3 regions of the Paraclostridium tenue genome follow, and region 2 is predicted to be linked to each of the others. Evidence: riboswitches for the same ligand, from Rfam matches in the RefSeq annotation. Region 2 holds a riboswitch; each other region holds the start of a gene.

Region 1 (8,582 bases), on a different contig from region 2:
AACAATGAAGATGTTAGTATAATAGTAAGTATAAATTACAAAACTGATAATGAAATTATCATATCTGTTAAAGATAATGGTAAAGGAATTAGTAAGGATGATTTAGAGTGTATATTTGATAGATATTATAGAGGTACAAATACAGGAGAAATTCATAAAGGGTCAGGACTTGGAATGGCAATAGCTAAGGAAATTATCATAGCTCACGGATTTGATATAGGTATAACTAGTAAACTTGGAATTGGAACTACAGTTTTTATAAATATAAATTAATTTAGAGTATGTAATAATTATAAAAGGGTATGTCTTAAAATTTAGGATATACCCTTAAAATATATCTACAAAAAGAGTAAAGAAATTATCTATTATTTATAAAAATAAGGAAGTGAATAAAAAAATTGACAAAATATATAAAATGGTGTCAAAAAAGGTATTAAGTGCATAAGTTAATGTATGGATATTAAAATCCATAAATAATATAAGGGAGTTGGTTTTATGGGATGTAATAATCATAAATCCTGTAATAAATCAAATAGCAATATAAAATGTTGTCATTGCCATTTTCACTGTAATTGTAATAATAATTCAGTGAATGAATGTAGAAAGTTTCCTACTTGTCCAGATAGAAGAAATAGAGATAACATATATAGATATTTAGGTAAGTATTTATATAATTTATTAGAAGAAATAGATTTACCATGTGGACATCCTGGATTAGAAGAGAGTATACGAACATTAGCTGAAGGTGGATGTTTACCATGTGGGCATCCAACTTTAGAAGAGTTAATATTAATTGCTTTGTTTGATAATAAAGAAAATTTTTGTGAATATTGCTTTAAAAAATGTTGTAGATAGTAAAAATATTATGGAAGTATGAACCATTAACCTCCTATTGTCGTAATATATATTAAAGTTTAAAATTTAATTGACAATAGGAGGTTTATAATGAATAAAAATTTTGACATAAATAGAGATCAAAATGGGGTTATAGTATATCCACCATGGATGGAGGAGTTTATAAAGTATTATTTTCCACAAAACCCAGATAAACAAGAGGAAGACAATAATAAATTAAAAGTTAATATAAAATCTATAGTAGAAGACGAGTTTGTAGTAGTTGGAGATGATGATTACCTTTATGCAACAGGTAGAAGGGTTAATCAAAATGGAATATTTAGAATAATAATGCTAGATGATAATGAAGTTAAAATACGACAAGCAGGTGGAGATTTTATAAGAGTTGATAATAGAGATTTCTTAGTTGCAGATACTGATAGAAAAGGAGCAACTAAGTTTAAAATGTATAAAATAGATGAAAAAGAATATGTATTAAAAGCACCTAATGGGTATTATGTAAGAGTAAGAGATAATGACAAGAGACTTGTTGCTAGAGCTGAAAACCCTGGAAAAAGAACTAGATTTAAGTTTAGAGAAGTTAAATAATTAAAAAAAGCAAATCCTAGAAATAGGATTTGTTTTTTTATGAAAAAATTACTTTATAAATTTGGTTATATGGGTATTAAATAATAAAAAGGAAAAATTTTACTATAAATTCGAAATATTGACACTTATACAAATAATATGATAATTTAAGGTATATTTATTTGAATATTAACTAATTGACACTTTTTAAAAAATTTTGTGAAAAGATTTAGATTTAAAGATTAATAAAAAATATCAAAATTTAAAATCAAAAAGCTAGCAATAAAGACAGAAGGGTGTAAAATGATTAAAAATTTAAATGAAAATATTATTGAAAGTTTAAAAAGTACAATAATAATAGGATTTATAAGTATCAGTTTTATTTTGATTGTAGATAAAAACTTAAAAGAAGAAATTGCAATTAATATATCAGAAGTAAACACACAAGTAGAGGCAAGAATTGCTACCTATATAAACAATAATATGTCTAAATTAGAAAGTTTTAATTCTTATATAAACTATGATATAGATAAATATGGTAAGGAAAAAGCAAAACAAATATTTTTAGATACTTTTAATAAATCAAATATTTCGAATTCATTTAAAGGTATTGGAATTGTAAATAAAGAAGGTTATTTAAATTATGGAAATGGAGATATATATGTAGGTAATAGCACTTATTTTAAAGAAAGCATTAAGGGGAAGAATTATGTAAGTGAGCCAACAAAAAGTATAATTGATGGTAAAGATAGTATAATATATTCTATTCCACTTAAAATTAACGATAAAATAGAGGGAGTCTTAGTTGGATTTTCCCATTATGAAGGTATAGCTTTAAGCTTAAAACAAAGTATATATTCATATAAAGGAAGTTTATATATAGTAGATAAATATGGGAATATAATTATTGGTGATGAAAGGAATAGAGAAGGTCTAAAAATATTATATAACAAAAGTAAAAACCTAGAAGGTAAAACAAATATCGCAAGTTGCAAGAAGCCAAAACTAGGTGTTTTTAATAATGAGCGAATTTATTTATATTATAATTATATAGAAAATACTGATGGTTGGTATTTAGTATCAATAACACCTATAAATAAAGTTTTTTCAAGTTTGACTAATATAATAAATATATCGTTATTTACAATACTTATACTTACCTTACTTTATGTTGTTAATAATTATAAAAAGTATATTAAAAACAAAAAAGCTTTAAGAAAAGCTACTTATATAGATAGTTTAACTAACATAAGTAATCAAAAAAAGTTTAAAATAGATTGTAAAGAAAAACTAAAAAATGCTAAAAGTGACGATAAATATGTTTTAGTATCAATTGATATAAATAGATTAAAATTTATAAATGATGTGTTTGGGTATGAAGAGGGCGATAATCTTATAAAGTATATAAGTAAAAAATTAACTATTTTAAAATTTGAAAATATACATGGAAGAATTTCTAATAATATATTTGCTTTGATGTTTAAATTAGATAAAGAATTAGATTTGGAAAAGTTTTTAATGAAACTACATGATTATCTAAATATTGTTTGCTCAAATAATAGTGATTTAAATTTAAAATTAAACATGGGAGCTTATATAATAGAAAATGCTAATGAAGAAATTGATAAAATTATAGACAATGCAAATATAGCTAGGATAGAATCAAAAAAGATTAAAAATAAACCATATTATATATATGATGAAGCTTTAAAAAATAGAATCAATCAAGAAATTATAGTTGAAAGTGAATTAAAAAAAGGCCTAGAATCAGGAGAATTTAAAGTTGTATATCAGCCTAAGGTAGATATACATAATGAAAAGATAGTTGGGGCAGAGGCATTAATAAGATGGAATCATAATAAAAAAGGATTTATAAGTCCAAATGTATTTATACCAATAGCAGAGAAAAATGGAAACATAAATTTAATAGGAAAATGGGTACTTGAAGAAGTTTGTAAAGATATAAAAAAATGTAAATTAAAAGGTGAAAAAGTAGTTCCAATATCTGTGAATTTATCAAGAGTAGAACTATACAGAGCTGATTTGATTCAATCTATTAAACAAACTATTAAAAAATATGATGTAGAACCTGAATTAATAGAAATTGAAATTACAGAAACAGCAGCACTAAATGATATTGAATATATAAATAATAAAATATATCAAATTAAAAAATTAGGAATAAAAGTTTCTATGGATGATTTTGGAACAGGCACTTCTACATTATCAAATTTAAAATTAATAGATATAGATATATTAAAATTGGATAGAAGCATGATAATAGATTTAGAGGAAAATAAAAAAACTTTTATATTTGTAAAAACCATAATTAGATTAGCTAAAAAGTTTAATTTTAAAGTAGTTTGTGAAGGTGTAGAAAATAATAAGCAAGTAAATATATTAAAACAATTTAATTGTGATATGATACAAGGATATGTGTATTTTAAACCACTTGAATTTTTTGAGTTTAAAAATATATTAAAAAAACAATATCAATAAATTTAATAATAAAAAAGATGACTAGTTTATATTAGTCATCTTTTTTATTATCTATTTTCATGGATTAATAATAAATATGAAGCTCCAGCTAAGTAAGGAGATAATGTTTTAGGATATTTAATTTTTCCAACTAAATCATTGTTTTTATATATAAATCCATTGTCTAAAACTTTTCCTATAGGATTTGAGTCTAGGTTAGAATATATAAGTCCATTTTCATCAACTTTTCCAACTACATTATTATAATTATCATAAATAAGATTTGCAGATACCTTTCCCATAGGGCAATTGTGGTATAAGTGATTGTGAATAATGTTATCTAAGTCCAATCTAGCTATAGATCTATTATTATAAGTGTGTTTTATCATTTCAAACATAATTTTAATTCTCCTTTAAAATAATAAAATTTTTAATATAAAATAATAACTTATATTAAATTTTATTAAGTAAAGTTGTTTTTTATGAATATATAATATTATGAAATTAAATATTTAAGAGATAATAAGTTTAATATATTAAAAAAGATTTATTACTTTAAAGATATGATATAATAAATAGCTATAAAAATTTTAATTTAGATAAGTAAGGTGGTAGTAATGATTAATAATTTTAAAGATTTTAATTTAGATAAAGATATAATAAAAGCCATTTATAATCTTGAGTATAATATTCCGTCTAAAGTTCAATGTGAATCAATTCCAAAACTTTTAAATAAAGAAAATATAGTTGTTAAATCAAAAACTGGTAGTGGGAAAACTGCAAGTTTTGGAATACCAATATGTGAAAAAATAGATATTAACAATAAAAATCTACAAGCATTGATAATTGTACCAACAAGAGAATTAGCTATACAAGTAAAAGAAGAAATATCTAATATTGGAAGACTAAAAAAAATTAGATGTAGTGCAATATTTGGAAGACAACCTATAAAAGAGCAAATAAATGAACTAAAACAAAGAGTTCATGTAGTAGTTGCTACACCTGGAAGAGTAATAGATCATATAAATAGAGGTAGTATAAACTTAGATAATATAAATTATTTTATAATAGATGAAGCTGATAAAATGCTTAATAAAGGATTTATAGATGATATGGAGTTTATATTTAATAACATACCTAAAGAGACTGCCATAGGATTATTTTCAGCAACTATAGATAAAGATATATCATATATATACAATAAATATATGATAAATCACAGTATGATAGAAATTGAAAATGATGAAGAACTAGATAAAAAACAAATAGAAGAAAAGCTAGTTTATTTAAAAGAAGAAGAAAAATATAATTCATTAAAAAATATAATATATTATCATAATCCCAAAACTACTATAGTATTTTTAAATACTAAAGATAGAGTAACTAAATTATACAACAAGATGAAAAAAGACAACTTTTTAGTTGAACAACTTCATGGAGATATGTCTCAAGAAAAGCGTATATTTGTAATCAAAGATTTTAAAGAAGGTAAGTATAATATTTTAGTTAGTACAGATGTAGCAAGTAGAGGAATACATATAGATGATGTATCTTTAGTTATAAATTACGATGTTCCTACAGATAAAGAAAATTATATACATAGAATAGGAAGAACAGGAAGAAAAGATAAGTATGGAAAAGCTATAACTATGGTTAATGAAAAAGATAAAAAATATATAGATGAGATAATAAAATATACTGGTCATGAAATAAACATTATTAATGAATTAAGTAGTGAAGATATAACAAAAGGAAAAGCTAAGTTTGAGAAAGCTTCAAGTATATTATTAAATAACAAGAAGGTAAAAAAGAAAGATAAAAAAGTTCATAGTGAAGTAACTAGAATATACTTAAATGCAGGTAAAAAGAAGAAAATAAGAGTTTTAGATATTGTTGGGACTTTTAGTAATATTGAAGGCATAAATAATGAAGATATAGGTGTTATAGAAGTTTGTGACTTATGCTCTTATGTTGACTTATTAAATCATAAAGGTGAAATGTTTTTAAAAAAATATAAAGAAATAAGTATAAAGAAAAAATTAGTTAAAGTAAGAAGAGATAATTCTAATTGTTAGATTTATAAGTAAATTAATAATAATATTGAAAATAGTGTCGAAATTTGATAAACTATTTTAGTAAAATTAAATAAATAAGAAATGAAGAAGTATATTCTGTATGTGGGCATCTGGAATATATGGAGTTAGTGATGCAACCGGCTATATTTACAAATTGTAGATATAGCTTTTTTTGTTCTAAAATTTAACAAATAAGAAACGAAGAAGTATATTCTGTATGTGGGCATCTGGAATATATGGAGTTAGTGATGCAACCGGCTATATTTACAAACTGTAGGTATAGCCTTTTTTGTTCTAAAATTTAATAAACAAGAAACGAAGAAGTATATTCTGTATGTGGGCATCTGGGATATATGGAGTTAGTGATGCAACCGGCTATATTTACAAACATGTAAGTATAGCTTTTTTTATTGAAAAAAAGAGGTGATCATTTGAGAAAAGGAAAAAATAAGGCAATATTAAGTTTAGTGTTTGTGTTTAGTATGATTTTAAATCTTATTTCACCAGGGATAATGGTATATGCTGAAGATGTATCTAATAGTCCTTCAGTTGAAATAACAAGTGCAACATTTGATGATTATACTGTAAGAGCAGGTATGATTAAAACTTTCAGAATTGATTATAAAATTAAAGATCCAAGCAAAATTACCCCAGGAGATAGTATTACTATAACACTGCCTAAGATCTTTAGAGATGTTAACCCAGTATGTTCAGATAAGCATTTTTCAGGGCAAGAATATAATCCTAATACTGGAGTATTAAAGTTAATATTTAATGATAATATAAAAAATGCATTAGAGGGATATTTAAGTGTAACAATGGTTGGTGATAAAAATATTAAAGATGGAGAATACCCTATTGTTATAAATACTAATGGAGATACAGAAACTGTTACATTAACAGGTGAAGGTAGAGAAGAATCAACAGGTGGAGGATCAAATCCACTTATGTACAAAGGTTCATATTTACCACGAGACTCTAAGGGAGAAGGGCTTATAACAGATATAAATAAACCAGTTAGATACTATGTAGAAATAAATAGAGATCAAAACGGACAAATGGGTGATGCTTACTTTGAGGACCAAATTCCAGAGGGAATGGTTTTAGATAAAAATAGTATAAGTATAATTCAACATGACTATGAAAGTGGAGTAGATAGAGATATAACTAATGATCTTTTAAAATTTGGAAAACTTATAGCTGAAAAAGATTCTCTAAAAATAGATCTTGGGGATATATATAATGATAGCTATTCTGTTAATTATAATACTTTGATATTACCAAATCCTCCAAAAGACATTAGATATGTAAATAAAGCAAAATTAACATATAATGGGAAAAATAATGATTCTAGTGCTACAGTTAAGTTAGCAGCAGGAGCAGGGGCTATAAATGTCTATAAAACTGTAAATAAAACTAATATAACTAATGATGAAAAGGATCAAAACATAGAATATAAAATAGCATTTGATTCAGCAGGACACTTTTTAAAGAATACAATGCATGTGAAAGACAAATTAGATTCGAGGCTGACTGATATTAAGATAGATCAAACAGGGCAGTTTACTGTTACATATAATGATCAAACAAAAGAATTAAATGCAGTTAATGATAAGGCGGATATAAATCCAGGAGATGATGCATATATTACTATTCAAGCTAATATGAAAGAAGTTGGAACAGGAGAGGCAGTTTCAAATACTGCTTACGTAAATGGAAATCCAACTGATGAAGTTGTAACTATAAAGAGTCCAAGAGTTGAAATAATAAAAATTGAAAAAGGTGACAAGACTCAAAAAATGTTATCAGGTGCAGTTTACTCACTTACTGATTCAAATGGTAATCCAGTAAAGGATGTTTATGGACAAGTTGTTAAAGATATCATTACTTCATCAAATAGTCCTGTAGAGTTAGAACTACCTTATGGTAATTATAAATTAGTTGAAAAGGTAGCACCTAAAGGTTATAAACTTGATAGTACACCTATAACATTTGAGGTTACAGAAAATAGTAAAATAGTTAAAGTTGTTGCAGAGGATGAACTTATGGTAACGACAGGAAAAGTTGTAATAAACAAAACAAATGAAGATGGAAAAGTTTTAGAAGGTGCAAGATTCAACTTAGTACAAAATGGAAAAGTAGTAGATACAAAAACTACAAATTCTCAAGGGATAGCAATATTTGATAATGTTAAGCAAGGTGATTATCAAGTAGTTGAAGTTAAAGCTCCAGAAGGATACAATTTAGCTAAAAATCAGAATATAGTAGTTGAATCAGAAAAAACTAATACAGTAAAAGTAGTAGATACAAAGATAAAAGGAAGTATACAAATAACAAAAGTAGATTCAAAAGATGCTAAGAAAGTATTAGAAGGAACAGAATTTACAATATTTGATTCAAATAAAAAAGAAGTATCAAAAGCAGTAACAAATAAAGATGGTAAAGTAGTGTTTAACAACTTAAGATATGGAAATTACTATTATCAAGAAACAAAAGCACCAGAAGGATATACGATAGATAACAAGATGTATACATTTGAAATAGCTACAAATAATCAAGTAATAGAAAAAACTGCAGTTAATGATAAGATAGTTGGAAGTATAGAAA
Region 2 (8,582 bases):
TTATCACCAGTTATTCTAAGTTGGTCTGATAATAATATCATAGTTCCAACAACAACTACAACACCAACAATACTTGCTAATGTAAAATAGCGTTGCATTTCATTTTTGCTACCACCTATGATATAAGTTACTTTTTGAGATTGACTGTATCCACCAGCTATTGCGATAGAAACAACTATGAATGAACCAAGTAAAAGTAAAGATTTATTATCAGTTGGTGATTTCCATCCCATTAGAACAAATACTAATGTAACTATAACTAAAGATGCGATAGTCATACCAGATACAGGTAAATTAGATGTTCCTATAGTTCCTGTTAAACGTCCAGCAACTATAACAAATAATAAAGATAATACTAATGATAATATAGCACCTACTATAGCCATCATAAAACTATTAGAAACTATAAATGAAGCTATAAATCCAACAACCATTCCACCTAATAATATTAATATTTGAGCAGAAGAACCATCACCTTTAGTAGCAGTAGCTCTTGCTTTAGCTGTTTCTTTTACTGAAGCTATTATAGTTGGGATAAGTTTTATAGCACCTATTATTCCACCGCAAAGCATCATACCAGCACCTATGTATTTAACATAACTACTAGATATTGCTTGAACAGTCATTTCATTTATTGGCATTGAAGGGTCATTCCATACCATAACACCATCTTTAGCTAAATCAGTAAAGTATCCTATTAAAGGAGTAATACCAAATACTGATAACACAGAACCAGCAAACATTGTTAAAGCAATTTCAATACCAACAATAAATCCAATTCCTAATAAAAGAGGATTAACCTCCATATCAAATTTCCATTTGTAACTTTTACTACCTATAAAGCTAATTACATTATTTGTTAAATTTAAAAATGAACTAGTTAAAACAGTTATGATTCCACCAATACCAAAGCCAATACCCATATACTTTATAGAATCTCCACCACTATCTGAAGCAACCAATGTTTCAGATATAGCCATTGATTCAGGATAAACAAGTTTACCATGTTCTTCAATTATTAAATAATTATGAACAAGTGATGCTACACCAATACCAAATAAAACACCACCAACACCAACTGCAACTCCTTCAATGAATGAAATTTGACTACCAATTAAAATAACAGAAGGTAATACAAATATAAGTCCACTAGCAACTGATTCTCCACCACTTGACATACCTTGAATTAAGTTTTTACCAAGTATACCTTTATGCTTTGCAAACATACTTACAAAAGCTGAACCTATTATTGCACCAGGAATACCGGCAGCAACTGTAAGTCCTGCTTTCATACCTGAATATGCAGTAGAAGCTGCAAATACTGATGCCAATACAAGACCTATAATAAGTACTGCTATATTGCCACCTGTTTTTGATTTATCGGTTATATAAGGAACATAATCTTTGCCAGATACTCCCCCATATGCACCTTTAGGCAATTTTTTATTCATCTAGATATCCCCCTTTTTTATTTAGATATTTATATTGTAGCACCGAAGCAGGATGTCCTATTTTAAAATTTAAATAGTAATAAAGATAAAAAATGATTATAAAAAACAAGAAAATAACAGGCTTTACAGCAATGTAAAAATTAAAAGAAAAAATTAAAATTTAATAAGTAGAATAAGGTCAAGATTTTATATAAAAAAATTGGCAACTTAATTAAATATAAATAAGTTTTTTAATAAAAACAAACTTATTTTATATTGTTAACAAGGGTATATTAAATAAGAGTAGAAACATCACACTAAAATTATGGAATATATAAGGAGAAAAAATGACTAATAAAAAAGAAATTATAAAGATGGGATGGAACTTAGATAATAGCTATATTACCTTGCCCAAAGCATTTTATAGCAAAATTAATTTAAATAAAGTTAGCTCACCAAAATTAGTTATTTTAAATGAAAGTTTAGCTAAATCTCTAGGATTAAATAGTGATGCTCTAAAAAGTCATGATGGAGTGTCAATACTTGCAGGTAATGAAACTATAGAAGAAGGGGCTTTTATTGCTCAAGCTTATGCAGGTCATCAATTTGGACACTTTACAATGCTAGGAGATGGAAGATCATTATTAATAGGTGAGCAAATAACACCGTCAAAAGATAGATATGATATTCAACTTAAAGGTTCTGGTAAAACTCCATATTCCCGAGGAGGAGATGGAAGAGCAGTTCTTGGACCTATGCTTCGTGAATATATAATAAGTGAAGCTATGTATGGTCTTGGTATACCAACTACTCGTAGTTTAGCAGTAGTTAAAACTGGTGAATCTGTAATTCGTGAAAGCATAAAAGAAGGGTCAATTTTAACTCGTGTAGCTTCTAGCCATATTAGATTTGGGACATTTGAATATGCAGCAAGATTTAAAGGAGTAGATGAAGTAAAAATATTAGCTGATTATACAATAAAAAGACATTATTCACACATAAAAGATGATGATAATAAATATCTAAATTTACTCAAGGAAGTAATAAAAGCTCATGCTAGTCTTGTTGCGAAATGGCAAACTGTTGGATTTATTCATGGGGTTATGAATACTGATAATATGACGATTAGTGGAGAAACTATTGATTATGGTCCTTGTGCTTTTATGGATAATTATAATGCAAATACCGTATTTAGTTCAATTGACACTAAAGGTCGATATGCTTATAAAAATCAACCTATTATGGCTGAATGGAATTTATGTAGATTTGCTGAAACATTATTGCCTTTATTACATGAAAATCAAGAAGAAGCTATAAAAATAGCACAAGATGCTATTTCTAATTTTTATGAATCATATTATTTAAATTGGTTATCTAATATGAGAAAAAAACTTGGACTATTTAATGAAGAACTACAAGATAAAACTATAATTGAAGATTTACTTAGTATGATGGAAAAACATAATGAAGATTTCACTAATACTTTTATTAATTTAACCTTTGATAAAAATAAAGATAAAGGTATGTTTAGTAGTAAAGAATTTGATAATTGGTATAATATGTGGCAAGAAAGACTTAAAAGGCAACCGCAATCAAAAGAACAAGTTCATCAATTGATGAAAAATTCTAATCCAGCAGTAATTCCAAGAAATCATAGAGTAGAGGAAGCAATAGCAGCTGGTGATAAAGGTGACTTTAGTGTAATGATGAAGCTTCTTGATGTAATTTCAAGACCATATGATCACTCAAAAGATCAAGAGGAGTATTCACAGTTACCAAAACCTTCAAGTTGTCCTTATAGAACTTTTTGTGGAACATAAAGTTAATATAAATAATTTAATTTATTAAAATAAGAGAAAAGGTATTGATAATCAATCAATACCTTTTTATATTATTATAAACTTAGCTTTTCTTATAATTTTATAATGATTTATCGTTAAAAATTCCTGAAAAACATACAAAAACTTTAAAATATTTACAAAAAACCCCATTTATGCTAAGATGAATGTGGATTTAAATATAAAATAAAACTTAATTTAATTAGCAAACCCGGAGTGATTCGGCGACGCAAAGCTATAGGGACTTTTTTTAAGTCAGCCAGTTGCATAAATTGTATTGAAAAGAAGAGTGTTGACGGGTCCATGTTGATGCTCTTTTATTTTTATCTTATGTAAATGGATTAAAAAATTATAATACTTTATGAAGGAGGTTTATTATGGATAATCACAAAAACATAAGTAGCTTTATAATTAGTCTAAGTATAACTAAGTCTTAAAGTGTTAATTTTAGTGGGTTTCATGATAAAAGATTAACGTACAAAGATAAAATAACGGGAGATAAAAAAATGAAATTTAAATTAAGACAAAAAAGTAAAGACGGAATAAAAAGTATAAAAACTAAACTTACTTTAATAATTGTATGTTTTTCAGTTATTTGTTGTTTATGTTTAGGGGCAATTACAAGTTATTTAAACTATAAAACATCTAATACTATTTTATCAAATACAGTAGTAGAAACAACTAAAGAAGCAGCGGAAACCGTTGCTCAAAAAATTACAAACCTAAAAAATGCAGCAATTCAAACAGGTATTATAAAAGAAATTTCAGATCCTAAGATAAGTGTAGAGGAAAAGAAAAACATAATAACTAGACAAGAAAAATTATATGGATTATCATTAGGTCAAATTATAGATGCAAATGGTAAAGATTTATTTAGTGGAAATGATTATTCTAGTAGAGATTATTTTAAAATTTCTATGCAAGGAAAAGCATACATGGGTAGCCCTGTTGTTAGTAAAGTAACAGGAAATCTTACACTTGTAGTTTCAGCACCTATTTGGGAAAATGGAGTACAAGGTAGTAAAATAGTAGGGGTTGTAACTTTTGATGCAGATAAAGATTTCTTAAATGAAATTGTTAATAACATAAAAATAAGTAAAAATAGTTATTCTTATCTTTTAGATAATGAAGGAACAACAATAGCTCATAGAGATACTAGTCTTATTGGTAAGGAAAATACTATAAAAGCTGCACAAACTAATTCAAACTTACAACCTTTTGCAGAAGCTGATAAAAAACTTATTTCAGGAAATACAGGATATACTGATGTTGAGTTAAAAGGAGAAAGTTGGATTTTAAGTTATGCTCCAGTAAAAAATAGTAATAATTGGGGTATAGGTATAATGGTAAATAAAAATGATTTCCTTGGACAAATGTATACTTCAATTATAATCACAATTATATTAGCTATATTATTTACAATTGCAGCATTTATTGCAGCGATAAGATTTGCTAATAAAATAGGAAATCCATTAAAACAATGCAGTGAAAGATTGAAAAAATTAGCTGAAGGTGATTTAAATTCAGAAACACCAATTATAGACGCAGATGATGAAATAGGTTTAGTAGCAGATGCTACAGGTAAAATAGTTGCTGATTTTAGAGAAATGATAAATACACTTACAAATATATTAACTGAAATTAGTAATGGTAATTTAGATATTGACGTAGACGATGATAAATTAAGTGATCTATTTGTAAATGATTTTGAACCAATGTTAATAGCTGTAAATAAAATAGTAGATGATTTAAACAGTACTTTAGAACAAATAAATACTTCTGGAGAACAAGTTGCAATCGGTTCAAATCAGTTAGCAGAAGGTGCTCAAGTACTTTCTCAAGGTGCTACAGAACAAGCAAGTTCAATTCAAGAACTTTCAGCAACTATAAATGAAATTTCAGTGCAAATAAAAGAAACTGCACAAAATGCTGAGAGAGCAAAAGAAATATCTGTAAATTCAAGTATTGCAACAGATAAAGGAAAAGAGCAAATGCAAGAAATGATTGCTGCAATGGACGAAATTAGCAATACATCAAATGAAATTGGAAATATAATAAAAAATATTGATGATATAGCATTCCAAACAAATATTTTAGCACTTAATGCAGCTGTAGAAGCAGCACGTGCAGGAGAAGCTGGTAAAGGATTTGCTGTTGTTGCTGATGAAGTTAGAAATCTTGCTGCAAAATCTGCACAAAGTGCAAAAGATACAGCTGAGTTAATTGAAAAATCACTTAAAGCAATAGAAAATGGAACTGTAATCGTTTCAGAAACAGCAAAATCTCTTGAAGAAGTTGTTGATGGGGCTAAAAAGTCAGCAGAAGTGATACAAGAAATTGCAGATGCAAGTAATGAACAAGCACAAAATATCAACCAAATAAATACTGGAGTTGAACAAATATCTGTAGTTGTACAAACTAATTCAGCAACTGCTGAAGAAAGTGCTGCTGCAAGTGAAGAGTTATCAAGTCAGGCACAAATGTTAAAAGAACTTCTTGAGAAATTTAATTTAAAAGATGAACGAGCTAAATACTTTGATGGCAAGATGATATTTGACAATGAAGAATTTTAGATAAAAATCTTTAATTAATTTAATATAAAAAAATATATTGCTAGATAAAAATCTTATAAGAAATACATATAAATATTGTATTCACTATAAGATCTTTATCTGGCTTTTTTAGTTTCCAGCTTTATTTATAAAATCTAGAATTTTATCAGATAGTTCTTTTGCATCATTATAACCATCTTTATATAATGCAGTAAGCTTATCAACATTTTTTTCTATTTGACTAACTTTAACAGGTTTTTTCGGTCTAATTACAAGAACGTCGCCACTTTGAGATAATTTATTTACTAAATCAAGACTTTTATTATAGTTAATATGTCTAGATTCAATAGCTTTAACAAGTTTAGGATATTTTTTATATTTTCTTTTTACAATAGAAATAAATTTTTGTTTTCCCTTTCTATAAGTTATATCTCTAGTTAAAACAACTATATTTTTTTTGTAACCTTGATTTAAGGCATATTCTATAGGGATTGAATCAGTAACTCCACCATCAACTAACTTATAATTATCAATTTCAACTATATTTGCAAACACAGGTATAGAACAAGATGCTTGCATATAAATAATTTCTTTATTTAAATCTGTAAGTTCAAAATATTCAGGTTTGCCTGTTTCGCAATTTGTAGTAACTACTACAAATTTAGTTTTAGATTTGCTAAAAGCATCATAATCATAAATATTTAGTTCATTAGGAATTGTATTAAATATAAAATCCATACCAAATATTGAGCCTGTTTTAATTAAATTACCAAAGCTTAAATATTTTTTATCATTTATATAGTCGATAGTAGCATTGAAAGCTCTTTTATATTGTTTCGATATATAAGAAGAAGCATGACAGCTTCCAGCTGACACTCCAATTGTTATATCTACCTCTATATTTTTTTCTATAAGAAAATCTAACACTCCAGCAGTATATATTCCCCTCATACCGCCACCTTCTAATATTAATCCTATTTTACTCATAATTATCCTCTCTTCACTTTAAGTATGCATATAATTTAAAATTAATAGTTATGGTTTTATAACCATTATAGTCCAAGGTATTTATATTGTCTAGTTTTAAGGATTAGGCTAAAAGCTTAAAAGATAACCTACTAAACCGTATAATTACTATAAGGATAATATATAGTAGCGTGAATAATAATATATACTTCACTTGAGGAGCAAATAAGAGATGATTAATAATATAAATAAAAATTCATATAATATGAATCCATACATAAAACTACCTACAAAACCTAACAATGAAGAAATACCTACACAAAGTAAGGTTGAAGACATAGATGTTAAAGATTTTTTTCTAAAAATTAAAGAAGAGTTAAAAAATGTAGAATTAATAGCTATAAAAATGATTAAAGGAGAACCTCTAACTCCAAAAGAACAACGTCTTATAACTGAAAAATATCCAGATATAAAACAATTAGCACAACAATCAAAAAAAGAAATTAAAGATTTAAAAGAAGAAATAAAAAACTGCAAAACAGAAGAAGAAAGACAACAAGTAATATCAAAAGCAATAAAAAATATAAAAGTAATTGATAAGAAAGGATTATTATCAGAAGTACAAGTAAAAATAAAAATGGTAGCAGTAAAAGAAGTTGAAAAGTTCTCTCAAAAAATTAATTTAGAAAGCAAAAAATCAGAAATAATAGCTACAAAAATAATCAAAGGAGAAAAATTAACTTCTGATGAACAAAAATTTATAACTGAAAAATATCCTGAGGTAAAACAATTAGCACAACAATTAAAAGAAGAAGTTAAAGTTTTAAAAGAACAAATAAAAAATTGTAAAACAGAAGAAGAAAGACAACAAGTAATATCAAAAGAAATTACTAATATAAAAGTAATGGATAAAAAAGGATTATTACCAAAAGTACAAGTAAAAATAAAAATGGCAGCAGTAAAAGAAGTTGAAAAGTTCTCTCAAAAAATTAATTTAGAAGATAAAAAAGTAGAAGTAATAGCTACGAAAATAATAAAAGGAGAAAAATTAACATACAAGGAACAAAAACTTATAACTGATAAGTATCCTGAAATAAAACAAATAGCACAACAATCAAAAGAAGAAGTTAAAGTTTTAAAAGAACAAATAAAAAACTGTAAAACAGATGAAGAAAAACAACAAGTAATATCAAAAGAGACTAATAATCTGGAAGAAATATTTCAAGAAGGTATAATATCGCCAGTGCAATTAAAATTTAAGATGCTAGCAATAGAAGCAATAAGAAAAGAAAATGAAAAAGAAAATAACAAGTTATTTAATATAAATCCATATGTATATCTAAATCCAGGAGCAATAGTGGATAACTTAACTGGAATATTAATGGTTATAGTAATAATAATTATTATTTTATATATAATTTAAATAATATATATTAAATTAACACATATAATTTACTTATTATGATTTACAAATATTAGCAAGTAAACAAATATGTATAAAGATAACTAATTACAAAGAAACCTCCAGAATTACAAATAAAATCCGTATATAAGCATGAGTAATACTATTTTGAGAATTATTTTTTATATAGGAGGTTGAGTATGGGATTTTCAGAAAATACAAGTCAAACAAAAATACTTTTGGAATCCGGAACTAATGAACTTGAAATTATGGAATTTACAATTTCAGGTGAATCATTTGGTATAAATGTAGCAAAAGTTCGTGAAATCATGATGGCACAAGAGATTAAAAAAATGCCAAATGCACATGATGATGTAGAAGGAGTATTTAAATC
Region 3 (8,582 bases), on a different contig from region 2:
GAAATTTCTTGTTTTTCTGTTTTTTGCTTATGGACTATTTTGTATAATCTTAGCTATATCACAACTAAGATACTTTTATAAAAATAAATCTGATAAAAAATTTATAAGCTTAAAAAAATATACAAAATCTATGGTTTCTTTATTTTTAATAACAAGTGTTTTATCTATTTCATTAAGCTTATTAATGTTTTTCAAATCATTCCCTATAACTATTGCTAGTGCATGTTTTATATTAGTTTTATCTTATTACACATTTACCCTAGGTCGTATTAATAAAAAATATGGCTTATCTAAAAACAAATAAAAATGAAAAAACAACAAAGAAAAAGTTTTATGTTTATAGCAATCTGACGAAACATTAAAGCCTGCACTTTAGGCTTTACAGTGAAAGAAGATGCTATAAACATAAAACTCCCACTATATCTTGTTCATTAGCTTCTCTCCCATATAATTAATGCCATTAAAATCCAAATAAATGAATTCTAAGAGCTTTTTTAACAGATATTTTAAAATAAAATTTATTGTTCATTTTCTAATATTGACATTACTATTAATGATTCATAATTTCCCTTATAAAGAATACACTCCCTAAGAATTCCTTCTTCTTTGAAACCTTTAGATTTATAAACATTTTGAGCTCTTTTGTTTTTATATCTTACATCTAACCATAATCTATGTGCTCTTAATTCATTAAATGAATATTCTTTAATTAATCTTAACGTCTCTTTTCCAAAACCTTTGCCCTTGTCACAAATGACAAATCTTTTAAATTCAATGTTATGATTAGGATTGTCTAATCCAGCCATGATTATGTAACCTATATCTTTTCCTGTTTTACTATCTTCAATTATCAGATGTAATATATCAGAATTCGAAAGTGATTCTAAATGTTGAGTTTTAGACCAATTCCCTATATACTGAGCATTTTCAGATTCATTTTCTGCACCAATTACAAACTCTAAATCTTCATATTGTGTTAATCTTAACCTAATTAAATCAGATTCTTTAATAAATTTTTTCATAAATTCCCCCCCTTATATCAAATAGTAATCTATAAACTATAAAAAATCTAATAAATTTTAATTTCAATTTAACAATCCTTAAATTTTCGGTTTATGAGTTAGTTAAATTTCTCAATAAATTCTTTATATGCTTTCTGCCATTGAAATTTCGAGTATAACATTACTACAAAACTTCCAAGTGATAGCGTCATATGAAAATAATCTTTTTTAATAAGTAAAAAAACAATACAGATTAAAATTATTATAATTACAATATTTGATAATAAAAATAATCGTTTAAATGATTTAGTTATTTTCTTCAAGTAATCACCCCCTAAATAAAACAATCATGAGTAATTTTTAAAACCATGTTATCATATTGTATATTTTCTAAATTTAGATATTTTATTTATCAAATTTACGTATAATACTTATTTTACATCCCCGACTCATAGGCAATAACATATAGCATAACAAATGTTATATACATGGTTGCTAATAAGCAATAATGAACTACCATATTTATTTTTTTATTTTTTATCCAATATACTCCTGATAAAAAGCAATATATTAAAAATACACCGGCTACAATTATAGGGATATTATATGGGTAATCATAAACAGTTACCATTGTAGGAAGAGTATACAAATGTTCAGGTATTTCTATAAACGATATACCTACAAATCCTACTATAATCCAATCTATCATCTTCCAATCCTTATACTTACTCATTTCTAAATTCACTCCATTCAAGTTAGTTTATAATCTATATGAACATTTTTAGTAGCACTACCATTAGTTGAATAATAGTATCTATCTGCATATCTAACCACTTGTCATTTGATTTTTGAGACTAGTTTGTAATTATACAAAATTGAATACAAAAAAAGTTGAAAATGGATTAAGATGTGTTTATTTGGGAGTGAAATATAAAAATAATATATTATACTCTAAAAACTAGCTAGGAATTATGTAATATTAAGGTTAATAATTTTCTAAAATAATATATTTACTATCTAAACTGTACAAAAAATACCACCTAAAACTAAAAAATGAAGCCCTATCAAAGGGCTTCAAAGGCACTTACATAACAAACTAAACTTGTAATGCAAAACGGCAAATGCTAAAGTTGAAATTTATATAGCAATCTACCAAAATTACAGATTGCAATTATAAATCTAGTCACTTAATTTTAGTTCATAAACATATACTATATGCTCTTTTTCTCCAAATTTAATATTTGACTCTTTCACTTTGTTATATCCTAGTGATTTCCAGAATTTATGAGCTAAAATATTTTCTTCAAGAACACCAATACTAAAATAATCTACCCCTATACTTAAAGCATATTTTTTTAACTCATTATGAACTAGACTACCTAACTTGTTTCCCCTTTTATTCGGTGCTAGTAATAATAAACCAATTGACCATGTATTAATCTTAGGATAGTTTTTAAATATATCAATTAATCCGATAAGTTCACTTGATTCATAAATTCCTAAAGTTAAAGAATCTTCAATTGTTTTCTTATCTGTATAAGTAAATAGATCTTTTATATCTTGTTCATTAGCTTCTCTACCGCTACAAATTATATGATAATCTGAACATAAATTATATAACTTTTCTATTTGGGCACTTTGTTCTAAAGATATTTGTTTAATAATATATTTATTATCTAAATTTATTATCATTTAAATTCCCCTCTCTCCCATATAATTAATGCCCTTAAAATCCAAACAAATGAATTCTAAGAGCTTTTTTAACAGATATTTTAAAATAAAGTTAAAACCTTTAGAGTATAAATATATTTTAGGGATTAGTCATTTACTCTAATTAAAATTATAAGTTTACTACAATTAGAATTGTTAAAAACAAAACGATTAATATAGTTAAAATTAATGCAATTATATTAAGTACTTTATTCATTTTTTGATTTGATTTAAATAATTTGCTAATAAAATAATAAATTGCAATACCAACGACGCCTCCAAATGTATTGCCTATTAAATCTGTTATATCAAATGCTCCTATTGCAAATATAAATTGTAATACTTCATATGACAAACTAACCCCCGCTATAGATAGAATTTTTTTCAAAACACTCCACTTATCAGTTATCATACATACATAAATTCCAAAAGGAATAAATACAATCATATTATAAATTATTTCTTTAATATCAATTCTATCATTGACAATCGTAGAATCACCAAACGGTATCAAATTAATACTTCTTGGACTTACTAAATCTTCAAATGAAAAATTCATTTTAAATAATATAATCCATGTTAATACTAGAAAGTACACAATAAATAATCCAATAGTAAGTTTCTTTTGTTTATTATTTTTTACTTGTTCCATTCTAACCTCCCCCATTATAAAATATTGCCATCCAATTTATTATAATCTTAATAAAATTGTAAGTCTAATAAAAAATATAAATATACACAAAAATATTAAATAAATTAAGTTATTATATAATTAAATTAATAATTAGTTATAAATTGTAAATTTAAGTTTATTAGGGGGAAATTTATATATGAGCATAAATTCAATAAATTTAAAGGTGCCTAAAATCACAAATGATATAAAAAAAAGTATGACAGAGTTTTTAAAGTTAAATAACTGCCTAGATACTATATCTCATTCTATTGAAGTTGCAAATTATGCAAAAGATATTTCATGTAGATATTCTATTAACCCAGAGTTAGCAGAAATATCTGGGCTTCTCCATGATATAAGTGCAGTAATTCCAAATAATAAAAGAATAGAAGTTGCAAATATTTTAGGAATTGAAATTTGTGATGAGGAAAGAAAACTACCTTTAATCATACATCAAAAAATCTCAAAAGTAATTGCACAAGAGATTTTTAAAATTAATGATACTTCAATTTTATCAGCGATTGAATGTCATACTACATTAAAAAAAGAGCCTTCTAAGCTAGATTTATTATTATTTGTCTCAGATAAGGTAAAATGGGACCAAAGTGGAAATCCACCCTATTTAGAAGGGTTATTATATAATTTGGATAAATCTTTAGAGCATTCAGCTCTTTACTATATTGATTATTTATTACAAAATGAAATTAAGGTAATTCATCCATGGTTAAAAGATGCTTATGAATATCTTAATTACAAATTGAAATAACTAGTCTTAGTATTTCAATTTAGAAACTTACATATTTAGAATAAAGTTAATGACCTTAAAATTTATCTAAATGAATTTTAAGGTCATTTTTACTAGCTATATGCAATAACATATAACATACTATTCTAAATTCACTCCATTTAAGTTAGTTTATAATCTATATAAACATTTTTATTAGCAATACAATTAGTTAAGTAATAATGTTTATCTGCATATCTAACCACTTGTCATATGATTTTTAAGACCAGTTAATTAAATACAAAAAAGTAAAAAATGGATTAAGATGTGTTTATTTTGGAGTGAAATATAAAATGTTAAATACTATGATTAATTTGGCAAAAATAAAAAATAAGGCTTAAGTTAAGCCTTATTTTTTATTTTTATATAGTACTTCTTTATCCATATGTATATATATGGAATTATAAAAACAATATATGGAATTAAAGTTTCTAATGGTGTTAACTTATCTTTTATAATAAAAAATACTCCTGAAAATATTAACAATATACTAATCATACAAACTATGTTGTTTTGGGTTTTTATATAGTCTTCCATTGAAGTTATATTAAACATTCTAGAAATGTAATTTGGTTTCATATCGTTTAATAATAAATATTTAATTATATGAAAAATACCAAATGTAATAAGAAATATTCCATAAGTTTTATATGTGAACATATTCTCATCTACTTCCTACTTATAATATTTCCATATTATTCACAGTATTCACTGTATTTATAGTAGGCGTTATAACAGATACTCCAACTAATGCTATAGCTATACTTCTACTTGCTTTTTTCTTTAAATCCATAAAATAGTCCCCCTTTGGTAACTTACTAGTAATTATAGTCTCCTACTTACCCCCTATAGTTTTCTGTCCTTTAATTTCTTAAAGTTTGGATTTTTCAAATTGTTAATTAAATTATATAAGGAAAACATTTACATAAAAAGCCTTTAATTTACAGAATTTTTATGTTATTCTAAAAACAACAATATCATTTTAAATTTTACTTTAGGGACTAGTTATATAAAAGACAGAATATTATAAAGGAGGAAAAAATGTTACAATTTAATTTAATGATAATAACATTACTTATATGTAGTGTAATTTTATTAAGTGGAGTAAAAATAATGTTTAACCCTAGATATGCTCAAGTAATAATGTTTATATTTATAACATATAGTCCATTTTCAGATTTAATAGAAGGATATAAACTAGGATACACAGGTATTAGTAGCATAATAATATTTAGTATAGTATTTTTATTAATATTTATTTGGGGATATAGAAAAAATAAACACATATACTCAATACATAATGTTAAAAAAACGGATGTAATAAATATTATTGAGGAATATTTAAAGATAAAAAATATAAAATATGAAATAAGAGAAGATGAAATATATTTACCAGAGTTTTATAAAACTATATTTATTGATAGTTTAATGAGTATAAGTTTAGATTTTAAAGATATAAAGGATATTGATTTTTACAATGATTTAGTAAAGAAAATTAAATCTGGAATTAAAGAAATAAAACTAAGATATTTTCCCATAGAAGGTATGTTTTATTTAATTTTCACTGGAATTTTGTATTGGATTAAAACTGATTTTTTAGTTAATTTTCTAAAATAATATATTTACTATCTAAACTGTACAAGAAATAAAAAACACCATTTTTGTACAGTTTTTTATATTAAAACAACAAGTCTTAAGATTTAGGAAATGATTGTATAACTTTTTAAATCATTCTTAAAGTACTTTGATATATTAAATAAGAAACCTCTGATACCATATAGTAAACAAAATAAAGGAGGTAACCTATGAAATTCTACTTAGACTTTGGTCATGGTGGCAAAGACTCTGGAGCTCTTGGCAAAAATAACACTAAAGAAAGTGATATAGTCTTAAAAATAGGACTAATATTAAAAGAAATCCTTGAGAAATCAAACGAAAAAGTAATAACAACTCGTGAAAACAACACCTATTACACGCTTTCACAAAGATTTAATAAAGCCAACAAAGAAAACTGCGACTACTTTATAAGCCTTCACATGAATTCATCCACTAACACATCAGCAAAAGGCACAGAAACTTGGGTTTATAACCTAAACAGCAAAATCTCCACACTAGGTAAAAATCTAACTTCAAATCTATCAAAAAACTTAAACACACCAAATCGTGGAGTAAAAGAATCAAAAAAGTTCTCAGTCCTAAAAAACACAAAAATGCCATCAATAATAATAGAAATAGACTTTATATCTAACCCAGAAATAGAAAATCTATGTAAAAAAGAAGACTACCTACAAAAAGTAGCTAAAACCATAGCTTCTACCCTACTTAACTTTATCAAAAAAGAAACACCACCCAAAGCTCCACTTTACAAAGTAACCATAGGTGCATTTAATGATAAAAACAATGCCCTAAAACTAAAAAACGAAGCCCTATCAAAAGGCTTCAAAGACACTTACATAACAAATTAAACTTTTCAAATACAAAGGCGAAGGGTAAAGTTGAAGGTTATATAGCAATCTGACGAAACGTTAAAACCTTGACTTTTAGGCTTTACAGTGAAGGAAGATGCTGTATAACCAAAACTTCTCCGAAGCCACCTAGCTTAAAGGAGGAAATTTAAATGAACTCAGAAATTCAATCTCTAATAGCCAATGTTGGATTTCCAATAGCAATCAGTATGTACCTACTGATAAGAATAGAAGGAAAACTTCAAAGTCTAACAGAGAGTATAAATGAACTTAGTAAAAATATAATATCAATGAAAAAATAAAAAAGCTGATATAACCTTTTTGTTATATCAGCTTTTTTATTAAATATACTTTTAATGTTTCAATTATTATTTATTCTTCCTATTATTTTTAACAACTTTAACTATAGCTATTAATATAACCCAAATCTCAAGTCTACCTAATAGCATTCCTATAATTTCTGTCCATAAAATAATTGGTGGTGCATTTAATGATGTTATCCCTACTGATAATCCAACTGTTCCTAAAGCTGATGCAAATTCAAACATTGCATCTTGTAGTGGGTAATTACATACTAACATAATCGATACCCCTAAAATAAATACCATTAAATATATAAACGCATAGTTATATACTTCTAAAATATCTGATTTATTTATAAATATTTTACCATCTGCCTTATATACATAATTTCTATATACTTGATGTTTCGGCAAAAACTTATCTTTTATATTCCATATTAACTTTTTAATAATTAAATAAACTCTATAAAGCTTTATCCCTCCAGATGTAGACCCTGCTCCCCCACCTATAAGCATTGCCACTATCATTATAAGTATTGCAAAAGATGGCCAGTTATTATATGTTACAGTTGAAAAACCTGTAGTTGATAAAGCCGATATAATCTCAAATAATCCAACCCTAATCCCTTTATACAAACTTGTATACAAATCTTTTAAAGAAATAAAAGTAATCAGTGGTATAAAGATTCCTAAAACTAAAAACATAAATCTTATTTCGCCTAATTTTAAAATTTCCTTAAACTTACCTTTAACAAGTAATAAATGAGTTGCAAAACTTGTCGTACCTAATATCATTAATATAATAGTTATCAATTCTATAAAAACATTATCATAGTATCCAATACTATTAGCTCTTACAGAAAATCCACCAGTGGATAAAGCTGCAATAGAATGATTTATTGCATCAAATATAGGCATACCAAATATGACATATAATATTGTTCCAGAAACCACATAACCTAAATATATAGAAATTATAACTCTAGAAGATTTAATTAAATTTGGAAGAAGTTTATCTGTATGTCCTTCTGAGTTATAAAGTTTCATTCCAAATGTAGATGATAATGCTGATAGCATTACTAAAACAATTCCTACTCCTCCAAAAAATTGCATTATACTTCTATGAATTAAAAATATATGGGGAGCTGATTCTACATCTATAACTGATAGACCAGTTGTTGTCCACCCACTTACAGCTTCAAAATATGCTTGTGTAAAATTTAAATTTTGTCCGATAATAAATGGTATTGCAGAAAATACTGTTGCTAATATCCATCCACTTACTACAATTACTGCATCTTCTCCAACCGATAAAGTTCTCTCTTTATATCCTTTAAATTTTTTTGCTAAAATTAATCCTAAAACTATAGAAATAAACGCTGGAATTAAAAAACTAGGCGCATAAATTAATTCATCTATATAGAATATAATACTTATTAGTGGTAATAATAATATAAACCCAGATATTGATGTAAAAATTCCTATATAATAAATAGTACTTCCCCATTGATTAAATCTTTTACATTCCATAAGATTTACCACTTTCTAAAACTTTGTCTAATACTTCTCTTTGAACATTTGCATCACATAATATTATAAGTTTATCATTAACCATTATTTGTGTATTTCCATTAGGAATAATACTAT

Evidence for each region. A riboswitch is a leader RNA that binds a small molecule or an ion and turns the genes downstream of it on or off. The one in region 2 is predicted to bind cyclic di-GMP.
Region 1: linked by a shared signal. The riboswitch ahead of ABFX13_RS11440 (MSCRAMM family protein) and the one ahead of ABFX13_RS09435 (methyl-accepting chemotaxis protein) in region 2 are both predicted to bind cyclic di-GMP.
Region 3: linked by a shared signal. The riboswitch ahead of ABFX13_RS09700 (hypothetical protein) and the one ahead of ABFX13_RS09435 (methyl-accepting chemotaxis protein) in region 2 are both predicted to bind cyclic di-GMP.

What each region holds. Positions count from the first base shown of each region.
Region 1 covers NZ_BAAACP010000015.1:167-8,748, reverse strand. Annotated here, with positions in the region: gene ABFX13_RS11470 (sensor histidine kinase) at 1-273, shown strand, start outside; gene ABFX13_RS11465 (hypothetical protein) at 496-855, shown strand; gene ABFX13_RS11460 (fascin domain-containing protein) at 946-1,443, shown strand; gene ABFX13_RS11455 (bifunctional diguanylate cyclase/phosphodiesterase) at 1,726-3,921, shown strand; gene ABFX13_RS11450 (hypothetical protein) at 3,969-4,298, opposite strand; gene ABFX13_RS11445 (DEAD/DEAH box helicase) at 4,518-5,975, shown strand; cyclic di-GMP riboswitch class II at 6,045-6,127, shown strand; cyclic di-GMP riboswitch class II at 6,161-6,244, shown strand; cyclic di-GMP riboswitch class II at 6,278-6,361, shown strand; partial or broken gene ABFX13_RS11440 (MSCRAMM family protein) at 6,407-8,582, shown strand, end outside.
Region 2 covers NZ_BAAACP010000010.1:95,386-103,967, forward strand. Annotated here, with positions in the region: gene ABFX13_RS09425 (OPT family oligopeptide transporter) at 1-1,451, opposite strand, end outside; gene ABFX13_RS09430 (protein adenylyltransferase SelO) at 1,778-3,250, shown strand; cyclic di-GMP riboswitch class I at 3,463-3,539, shown strand; gene ABFX13_RS09435 (methyl-accepting chemotaxis protein) at 3,775-5,841, shown strand; gene ABFX13_RS09440 (patatin-like phospholipase family protein) at 5,950-6,807, opposite strand; gene ABFX13_RS09445 (hypothetical protein) at 7,019-8,209, shown strand; gene ABFX13_RS09450 (chemotaxis protein) at 8,389-8,582, shown strand, end outside.
Region 3 covers NZ_BAAACP010000011.1:36,544-45,125, reverse strand. Annotated here, with positions in the region: gene ABFX13_RS09730 (hypothetical protein) at 1-304, shown strand, start outside; gene ABFX13_RS09725 (GNAT family N-acetyltransferase) at 519-1,022, opposite strand; gene ABFX13_RS09720 (hypothetical protein) at 1,438-1,734, opposite strand; gene ABFX13_RS09715 (GNAT family N-acetyltransferase) at 2,181-2,693, opposite strand; gene ABFX13_RS09710 (VanZ family protein) at 2,842-3,363, opposite strand; gene ABFX13_RS09705 (HD domain-containing protein) at 3,542-4,150, shown strand; gene ABFX13_RS09700 (hypothetical protein) at 4,511-4,747, opposite strand; cyclic di-GMP riboswitch class I at 4,975-5,061, opposite strand; gene ABFX13_RS09695 (hypothetical protein) at 5,210-5,785, shown strand; gene ABFX13_RS09690 (N-acetylmuramoyl-L-alanine amidase family protein) at 5,974-6,633, shown strand; gene ABFX13_RS09685 (YvrJ family protein) at 6,786-6,935, shown strand; gene ABFX13_RS09680 (TrkH family potassium uptake protein) at 7,002-8,465, opposite strand; gene ABFX13_RS09675 (potassium channel family protein) at 8,455-8,582, opposite strand, start outside.